2 regions of the Xenorhabdus sp. XBWT genome follow, and region 2 is predicted to be linked to the other one. Evidence: predicted binding sites of a transcription regulator. Region 2 holds the regulator's gene; the other holds the start of a gene.
The links. The regulator sigma-54, encoded in region 2, starts transcription at its own class of promoters, with help from an activator protein. The targets are predictions, from matches to a motif close to GTTGGCACANNTTTCGCTNT.
Positions count from the first base shown of each region.

Region 1: the regulator sigma-54 is predicted to act here: its motif matches at 2,105-2,124, upstream of glnA (glutamate--ammonia ligase).

Region 1 is NZ_CM180990.1:190,862-196,030, reverse strand. It holds gene AC5JQI_RS00850 (hypothetical protein) at 1-1,692, shown strand, start outside; gene glnA (glutamate--ammonia ligase) at 2,245-3,654, shown strand; gene glnL (nitrogen regulation protein NR(II)) at 3,870-4,919, shown strand; gene glnG (nitrogen regulation protein NR(I)) at 4,953-5,169, shown strand, end outside.
Region 2 is NZ_CM180990.1:514,501-519,669, reverse strand. It holds gene kdsC (3-deoxy-manno-octulosonate-8-phosphatase KdsC) at 75-638, shown strand; gene lptC (LPS export ABC transporter periplasmic protein LptC) at 656-1,249, shown strand; gene lptA (lipopolysaccharide ABC transporter substrate-binding protein LptA) at 1,230-1,778, shown strand; gene lptB (LPS export ABC transporter ATP-binding protein) at 1,785-2,510, shown strand; gene rpoN (RNA polymerase factor sigma-54) at 2,580-4,019, shown strand; gene hpf (ribosome hibernation promoting factor) at 4,043-4,330, shown strand; gene ptsN (PTS IIA-like nitrogen regulatory protein PtsN) at 4,445-4,912, shown strand; gene rapZ (RNase adapter RapZ) at 4,952-5,169, shown strand, end outside.

The DNA of each region.
Region 1 (5,169 bases), 320 kb from region 2:
GAATTACATGTTAGTAAAGATCAACTCAAAGAACAAAAGTATGACGTTAGTTATACAACATCTGATACTGCTGAGAATATAGCTTACTCACAGTCTGTGAGTATAAATGTTATTAAACAGCCCGTAGTAACAGAAAAACCTTTTATCGTCATGGGTGCACGCTCCATTCTTTACACTTCGGCTAATGCTCTCTTTGGACCACAGTGCTTGACTGCGTGGGATGAGGAGGGAAATCCCGTGTCAGTTACTTGGCAATATAGTGATACTCCAAAAGCCAATGTAAGTTGGCAGTATAATGATAAAAATTATCACGCAACTATAAGTGATCATTTCTATGATAACGCACCAGATATACCAATAGCCGTTACTTCTCTTCCCAGTGGGAAATATATGTATATAATAAACCCCATTAATATTTTTGGTAATGGTGGTACAGCAGCCCGTGATAACCCTTTTCGAGATACTCCTCCAGGTAAACCAGTCGGTGTTCCAGAATCTTTTGCATCTAGTTTCGCCGCATTAACTGATTCCGGAAATCTATACGCCTGGGGAGCAATAGAGAGGGCGCCACAAGTGACAACTGGTGGCCTGACCGACTCGAATGTGAAAAAAGTAGTAGCATCTGGATACGGTTATGGAGCCTTACATAACGATGGCAGCATAACACTCTGGTCTACAACAACGTCGATGCACATGTCACCACCACAACAATCTCAATCTAAAAAATACATTGATCTTACAATGGGCGGTCTGAATGTCCTGGCCATGACAGAGGATGGTAATATTGATATATGGGGCATGGGAGCAAGGCAACAGCCGTCAGTGAATCTGGGACCTGCTGAAAAGACTATCCTTGTCGGAAATGATGATGCTGTCTTTGGCTTTAATACTGAAACTCAGCACTCATTATGGCTCAGAATGGATGATGAGGTTCCTAACGGTTGGTTAGGATTTCCATATTCAACGATACTAGGTCGAGACTACAGTTATCCTCGTGCAATTGTACCTGCTGGGTGTTATTTCACGTTTATCCATAAGGATGGTACAGCAGAGCTTTTAACATTCGCAGCGCCTATTCCTCCTAAATTTGATGGTATCTATCCAGTACCCGGAGATTTAGCCATTCAATCAGTTAATCCTTCTGAGTGGGATATCTTAAATGGTGAAAATGAGCTGAATATTATTGAGAACGTGCGAGGTAGAGCAATTCTGGGTACTGACAATAAGTTGACGATGACTCTGAATGTACCACCAAATCCACCTTTCGACTTCATTAAGACATACGATAATATCACAGATATATCTGGTAATTTCGAATGTGTCATGTTTAGGACACAATCCTATAAAGCCCAGATATCCCATAATTACAATATAAATACACCCTCTAAGTATGAACCCCCCAGCGGATGTAATGAGAATATTGTTCAGGTAACGTGTACAGCAAATGCATGTGCTGCATTACACAAAGATGGGACAGTAACCGCTTGGGGAGATAGCGATTTTGGCGGTGATTGTACAAATGTCAAAGATCAATTGAAAGATGTAAGGGCTATCTACGCGACAGGAAGAGCATTTGCAGCCCTGACAGGGGATAAAAGGGTCGTGACCTGGGGATATGAGCCAGGTGGCGGAAATAACAGCGAAGCAAATATCGATAATCAGATTAGCTATTCAACATATATTACAAATTAATGTACTAATTCTCATTAATATTAGCTGATTATTCAATTTGTTCTTAAATGAATACCGCCTCTTATAGAGGTGGTATTCATCATATGTTATTTAGTGAATCCATGGGGTATAGACAAATTACTTATTACCTGTACCAAATTTAAAAATAATTAAACTGCAGATAGTATGGAGATATCCTGATTATCATAGTCGGATTCTGTCAGAAGAAAAGAAATCTCAATTGGAAAACACGAAGGCTATCCTATCCCTATACTTATAGAACTATCGACCAGAACGGTCTATCGCACCACTTAAGTGCACATCCGTAACTGAAAGTCACCAATACAGTGCAAAATATTTAAAAACTGGCCTTTATCCTATCCATTCTCTAGCTGCCAAAAAATCATACTCTGATATTAAAGACTTTTTAAAAGTTGGCACGCTTTTCGCATTAATCTTTGCATGAGTAATTTCACAAAAATTGACTGTGCAGAGATACACAATCGCCCCTAGATAAAACAGCAGCTTTCTTGCACAGTTTTATCTGGCCGATGTAAACCAGGAGAATTCAGTATGTCCGTTGAACATGTTTTGTCCATAATTGAAGAGCATCAGGTGAAGTTTATTGACTTACGTTTTACTGATACCAAAGGTAAAGAACAACATATCACTATCCCTGCCCATCAAGTTGATGACGATTTCTTCGAAGATGGAAAAATGTTTGACGGTTCATCTATAGGTGGCTGGAAAGGTATCAATGAGTCCGACATGGTGTTAATGCCAGACCCAAGCACTGCAATGATTGATCCTTTCTTTAATGATGCCACGCTCATTATACGTTGCGATATTCTGGAACCGGGCACGATGCAAGGTTATGATCGCGATCCCCGATCCATTGCCAAACGCGCGGAAGATTTCTTGCGTGCGAGCGGCATTGCAGACACCGTTTTATTTGGACCAGAACCCGAATTTTTCCTGTTCGATGATATCCGTTTCGGGAGTTCCATCTCTGGTTCTTACTACCATATTGATGATACTGAGGCAGCATGGAACAGCGGCACACGTTATGAAAGCGGTAACAAAGGCCATCGTCCCGGCATCAAAGGCGGCTATTCCCCTGTTCCGCCAGTAGATTCCTCTCAAGACCTACGTTCAGCCATGTGTCTGACAATGGAAAAAATGGGTTTGGTGGTTGAAGCACACCATCATGAAGTTGCAACAGCCGGACAAAACGAAGTTGCCACCCGTTTTAATACCATGACAAAAAAAGCAGATGAAACCCAAATTTATAAGTATGTGGTTCATAATGTTGCCCATAAATATGGTAAGACTGCCACATTTATGCCAAAACCATTAGTCGGTGATAACGGTTCCGGGATGCACTGCCATATGTCACTATCCAAAGATGGCACTAACCTGTTTGCAGGTGATAAATACGGTGGTCTGTCTGAGATGGCGCTGTACTATATCGGCGGTATTATCAAACATGCCCGTGCATTGAATGCCTTCACGAATCCAACCACTAACTCTTACAAACGCCTGGTACCCGGCTTTGAAGCTCCGGTTATGCTGGCTTATTCTGCCCGTAACCGCTCTGCTTCTATCCGTATTCCGGTTGTAGCCAGCACTAAAGCCCGCCGTATTGAAGTGCGTTTCCCTGATCCGGCAGCGAATCCTTACCTTGCTTTTTCCGCCCTGCTGATGGCTGGCCTTGATGGCATCATCAATAAAATCCATCCGGGTGATGCAATGGATAAAAATTTGTATGACCTGCCTGCGGAAGAAGCACAAGAGATCCCAACTGTGGCTTCTTCTTTAGAAGAGGCTTTGGCTGCATTGGATGCAGATCGCGAATTCCTGACACGCAGTGGTGTTTTCACCGATGATGGAATTGATGCTTATATCAATTTATTACAAGGTGAAGTTGAACGTGTCCGTATGGCTCCACATCCTCTGGAGTTTGAACTGTATTACAGTGTGTAATGCTGAATATTGTACTTGATGATATTACTGTGATTCATTTTTTGTTGCCGTGAAACTTTGACCCATCTTCGGATGGGTTCTTTTCCGGTGCATATAAGCAGGTTCACATTGTACGTAATGACTCTTATTCCGAAGGAGTCAAAATACATTCTTAACAGAAAGCCCATTGAGTTGCTTAGATAGGCTACAATGCACCAAAAAAGTGCAGAGATTGAATGACAATGGTTGATTTGCCCGATGCAGAACAGATTCTCGACTCACAGATAAACAGTGTCTTAGTGTTGGATAATGATTTGATTATCCGTTATGCCAATCATTCTGCAATGCAACTTCTGGCACAAAGTTCACGTAAGTTATTCGGCACACCCCTTCCAATTCTGTTTAGCTATATCTCATTGGATACAGAATTGATGCGTTCTAGTTTGATAAGCGGCCATGGCTTTACCGATAACGAAGTCATATTGGTGATTAATAATCACTCTCACGTGATGTCGCTCAGTGCCCAACCAATTTCCGAACAGTTTATTCTGCTGGAACTAGCACCTATGGATAGCCAGCGACGTTTAAGCCAAGAGCAGATTCAACAAGCACAGCAGGCAGCTGCGCGGGAATTGGTTCGGGGGCTGGCACATGAAATCAAAAATCCCCTTGGCGGGTTACGAGGAGCCGCACAACTGCTCGCCAAGGCACTGCCAGAACCATATTTGCGGGAATATACTCAAGTGATCATTGAACAGGCTGACAGACTACGTGCTCTTGTTGATCGGTTGCTGGGACCACAGCATCCCGGAACCCAAACCCGACAGAGTATTCATCATGTGGTCGAGCGTGTTTATCAATTAGTTTCATTGGAAATGCCTGCCAATATCACGCTGATCAAAGATTATGATCCCAGCCTGCCTGAGTTAGCCCACTACCCTGACCAAATTGAGCAGGTATTACTGAATATTACTCGCAATGCCCTGCAAGCTCTGGGCGAAAAAGGCGGTACGATTACTCTGAGGACAAGAACAGCATTTCAGGTTACCTTACAAAGTGAGCGTTACCGTCTGGCTGCCAGAATTGATGTTGAAGACAATGGGCCAGGCATCCCACCCAATATTCAGGACACACTTTTTTACCCTATGGTCAGTGGGCATGAAAGTGGAACTGGACTTGGGTTATCCATCGCACGTAATCTTATTACTCAGCATGCCGGAAAAATCGAATTCACCAGTTGGCCGGGGCATACGGAATTTTCCATTTACCTGCCTATCAAGAAATAACTGATCAAACTGATCAAGAAGTAGAGGGCGACAATGCAACGAGGAAAAGTCTGGGTCGTTGATGATGACAGTTCTATCCGTTGGGTACTTGAACGGGCACTGAGTGGCGCAGGAATGGAATGCACCTGTTTTGAAAACGCTGATGCTGTACTGGCTGCACTGTCACAGGGCAGCCCTGAAGTTCTGCTTTCAGATATCCGTATGCCCGGGCTGGATGGGCTGAGCCTACTCAATCAGATCAAACAGAGTT
Region 2 (5,169 bases):
CTTTCAAGTTGCCGCACAGCCAGTAAAGCAGCAACTTGAAAGATGAAGGATATAAACCTTAAGAGAATTCCTTAATGAATCAAAGAGATTATCTGGACACCTGCTATGGCCCAGTCAGCAAAGATATTATCGAAAAAGCCCGTAAAATCCGTCTTCTAATCTGTGATGTGGATGGTGTAATGTCTGATGGGTTGATCTATATGGGCAATGAGGGAGAAGAACTGAAAGCCTTTAATGTTCGTGATGGTTATGGTATCCGTTGTTTAATCACTTCTGGTATTGAAGTTGCCATTATTACCGGCCGCAAAGCAAAACTGCTAGAAAATCGAGCTGAAACACTGGGTATTACACATCTTTACCAAGGTCAGAGCGATAAGATTTTGGCGTATAAAGAACTGTTGGATAAACTAGTGTTACAGTCAGATCAAATTGCCTATATTGGTGATGACCTTATTGACTGGCCTGTCATGGCACAAGTTGGATTATCTGTTGCGGTTGCTGATGCCCATCCACTGCTGTTGCCAAAGGCAGATTATGTGACTCGGATTGCAGGCGGTCGTGGTGCAGTCAGGGAACTTTGTGATTTGGTACTCTTCGCTCAGAATAAGCTGGAAGGTGCCAAAGGGTTATCCATATAAACTAAAACTGAAAAAGAATGAGCAAAATTCAATCCTGGTTGATCGCAATACTCGGACTTATCGCACTTGCGCTAATTGGCTGGAATTTATCGAATGTAAATGACGACTCTTCATCATCCATCGTAGATGACGGTTATCCCACTTATCAAACACAGGAAGCGGTTACCTTTGTCCATGATCCGGAGGGCAAACTGCTTTACAAATTAGTGGCCGATGATGTCAAAAATTTCGCTGATACGAAGCTGACTTGGTTTACCAAGCCCGTATTAACAACATATGACTCCAACAATCCCTCAGACTCCCGGAAAGCCACATGGACAGTCAGTGCCGATAAAGCCAGACTAACTAATGACAATATGCTCTATCTGTATGGGAATGTCCTAGTGAATAGCCTGAACGATGCATCACAATTGCAGAAAATCACAACAGATAATGCGACCGTTAATCTTACAACACAAGATGTAGCGTCCGATGATCAAGTCACTCTCACTGGGGTTGGTCTGAAATCTGTTGGCATGAAAATGCGCGGCAATCTGCGAAACAAAACCGCTGAACTGATTGAAAAGGTGACTACCCGATATGAGATTCCACATGAACAACCTAATCCGTAATACCGTTATTGCCAGTACCTTTTTTGCTGTCAGCTTGCCCGTACTGGCCTTGAAAGATGATACGAAACAACCCATTACCATCGACTCTGCAAGACAGTCACTGGATTTAACAGGGAACGTTGCCACATTTACGGACAGTGTCATAGTAAAGCAAGGTTCAATTGACATTCATGCTGATAAAGTCGTTGTCACTCGTCCAGATGGGGATTCGAATAAAACGGTCATTGAAGCCTACGGTAATCCTGCTACTTTCTACCAATTGCAGGATGATGGCAAACCCCTCAAAGGGCATGCAGCAAAGATGCGCTATGAAATGGATAAAGAGCTGATCACATTGACAGGTAATGCCTATCTTGAACAGCTAGACAGTAATATTAAGGGTGACAAAATCACCTACCTCGTGCCGACACAGCAAATGGAAGCCTTTAGTGATAAAGGTAAACATGTCACAACCGTCCTGTTGCCTGCCCAATTACAAGACAAAGGCCCGGGTACCCAAGGCGCTGAAGTTCACAAAAAGAGTAAATAACGACTTATGGCAATACTAAACGCAGCAAATTTGGCAAAGGCATATAAGGGCCGGAAGGTCGTTGAGAACGTCAGCCTGAAAGTAAGGTCAGGAGAAATTGTTGGCTTACTTGGTCCCAACGGTGCAGGCAAGACAACCACTTTCTACATGGTGGTTGGCATTGTTCCACGTGATGCAGGCTCTATCTCCATTGATGAAGAAGACATCAGCTTATTGCCGCTACATGAACGCGCCCGACGTGGAATAGGGTATTTACCGCAAGAAGCTTCAATCTTCCGCCGCCTGAGCGTCTTCGACAACTTGATGGCCGTCCTTGAGATCCGCAAAGACCTTAACAAAGAACAACGAAAAACGCGCGCAGAAGAGTTGATGGAAGAGTTTCATATCTCCCATCTGCGTGATAGCCTTGGGCAATCACTTTCTGGTGGTGAACGCCGCCGCGTGGAGATTGCCCGCGCGCTGGCCGCCAATCCCAAATTCATCTTGCTGGATGAGCCTTTTGCCGGTGTTGACCCGATATCCGTATTGGATATCAAAAAGATCATTCAACACCTGCGAGACTGCGGATTGGGTGTCCTGATTACTGACCACAATGTCCGTGAAACACTGGATGTCTGTGAACGTGCTTATATCGTCAGTCAAGGTCACTTGATTGCCCACGGCAGCCCTGATGACATCCTTAATAACGAGCAAGTAAAACGCGTCTATCTGGGTGAAGGCTTCCGCCTTTGATTCTGATTTTTCTGTCAGGCGTAATTTAAGGGATCATTCAAGCTAGATTAAGGAGAAAGTAGTAACGCTATGAAGCAAAGTTTGCAACTCAGGCTCAGTCAACAACTGACGATGACGCCCCAGCTCCAGCAAGCTATCCGTTTGTTGCAACTTTCTACGCTTGAGCTTCAGCAAGAAATCCAACAGGCACTTGAAACTAATCCACTGCTTGAACAAGATGAGCTGCATCAGGAAGTGGAGAATCGAGATCTTCCAGAAACTGAAATGGAAGTAATGGATACCCGCGAAGCGCTTGAACAGAAAGATATGCCCAAAGAGCTGCCACTGGATACCAGTTGGGATGAAATTTATACCGCTGGTACGCCTTCAGGAAGCCACAGTGATCACGGTGATGATGACTTTCCCGTTTATCAAGGGGAAACAACCCAGACACTCCAAGACTACCTTATGTGGCAGGCAGGATTAACCCCCTTTACTGAGACGGACGCTGCCATTGCCACATCGATCATTGATGCGATTGATGACAGCGGCTATCTGACTGTTTCTACCGAAGAGATCCTTGCCTGCATGGGCGATGATGAACTAACACCGGAAGAAGTCGAAGCTGTTCTCAAGCGCATACAACATTTTGATCCGATTGGGGTTGCCGCCCGTGATTTACGTGAATGCCTGTTTATCCAACTTTCCATGCTGCCACCCGAAACACCTTACTTGAATGAAGCTAAACTCGTCGTTAGTAAGTATCTTGAACTACTGGGTAATCGAGACTTCCGTAATTTATTACGTCAGAGCAAATTAAAAGAAAATGTTCTGAAAGAGGCAATTGATATTATTCAATCACTGGAGCCGAAACCGGGGTTAGTAGTCAATACCGGTGAGTCCGAGTATGTTATTCCAGATGTATTGGCGCAAAAAGAAAATGACAGCTGGCAAGTCAGGCTGAATACCGATAGCATCCCCCGCCTGCGTATCAACCAACACTATGCAGCACTGGGACAGTTAGCCCATAATGAAAGTGACAGCCTCTTCATTCGCAATAACTTGCAAGAGGCTAAATGGCTTATCAAAAGTCTCGAAAGCCGCAATGAGACTTTATTGAAAGTCTCCCGCTGCATTGTTGGGCGGCAGCAAGATTTTTTTGAATATGGTGAGGAGCATATGAAACCGCTGGTCTTGGCCGATATTGCCTATCAGGTTGATATGCATGAATCCACCATTTCACGTGTGACGACCCAGAAGTATCTGTATAGTCCGCGAGGTATTTTTGAGCTTAAATATTTTTTCTCCAGCCATGTCAATACCGATAGCGGAGGCGAAGCCTCTTCTACCGCAATACGTGCCCTGGTGAAAAAACTGGTCGCGGCAGAAAATCCGGCCAAGCCCCTGAGTGACAATAAATTGACCAGCATGCTGGCCGACCAAGGCATTCAGGTGGCACGCCGAACTGTCGCAAAATATAGAGAGTCGTTATCCATCCCGCCTTCAAACCAACGTAAAAAGCTGGTTTGAACAACACAGAGAAGGAAAACACTATGCAACTCAATGTCACAGGCCACAATATTGAAATCACAGATGCACTGCGCAACATTGTGAACACCAAATGCGGCAAACTGGATCAATATTTCGATAAGATTAACCTCATTCAGGTCACCCTCCGAGTGGAAAAAGTGCAAAAAATCGCGGAAGCCACAGTGCACATCAACGGAGGTGAGTTGCATGCCACCTCAGAGCATGAAGACATGTATGCGGCAATTGATGCATTGGCAGATAAACTCGCTCGTCAATTGACCAAACACAAAAGTAAATTGAGACAACATTAACAGTTTCCAGACAACGGGGCCGTCATAAAATTACACTGTTCTGTCTGGAAGCAGTGCATTAATACCAGATGCCTTGAGGCATCTGGTATCACAAGGCTCTAAGTGAATAAAGAAATGAACAACGAAACAGATTTACCGCTAAGCTCAGTGCTTTCACCCGAATGTACACGCAATAACGTACCTTGTTCGAGTAAGAAGCGAGCCTTAGAGATTATCAGTGAGCTAGCATCAAAACAGCTTGAATTACCGGAAAATACCGTGTTCGAAGCCATTCTTTCCCGCGAAAAAGTAGGCACAACAGGCATCGGCAACGGGGTTGCGATCCCACACGGCAAATTAGACAAGGAATGCTCACACAATGCCGTTGGCGTGTTTTTGCATCTGGAGCACCCTATTACTTTTGATGCCATTGATAATCAGCCTGTTGACTTACTGTTCGCTTTATTGGTGCCATCAGACCAGTGTCAAACCCATTTACACTCGCTATCATTAATAGCAAAGCGCCTTGCAGATAAAAACCTTTGCCGTCGCCTGCGTTCAGCACAGAGTGACGAAGAGCTATATAAAATTATTACTGAATAAATAACTAATACAATTATAAACATTTAGGAGAGTCACCTCATGGTGCTGATGATAGTCAGTGGTCGTTCAGGTTCTGGTAAGTCCGTTGCTCTGCGGGCGCTGGAAGATATGGGTTTCTATTGCGTAGATAACCTGCCGGTCGTGTTGTTGCCAGAACTGGCAAGCACACTGGCTGAACGCAACATTTCCGCTGCGGTTAGCATTGATGTCAGAAACATGCCGGAGTCGCCGGAAATTTTCGAAGAAGCTTTGACACA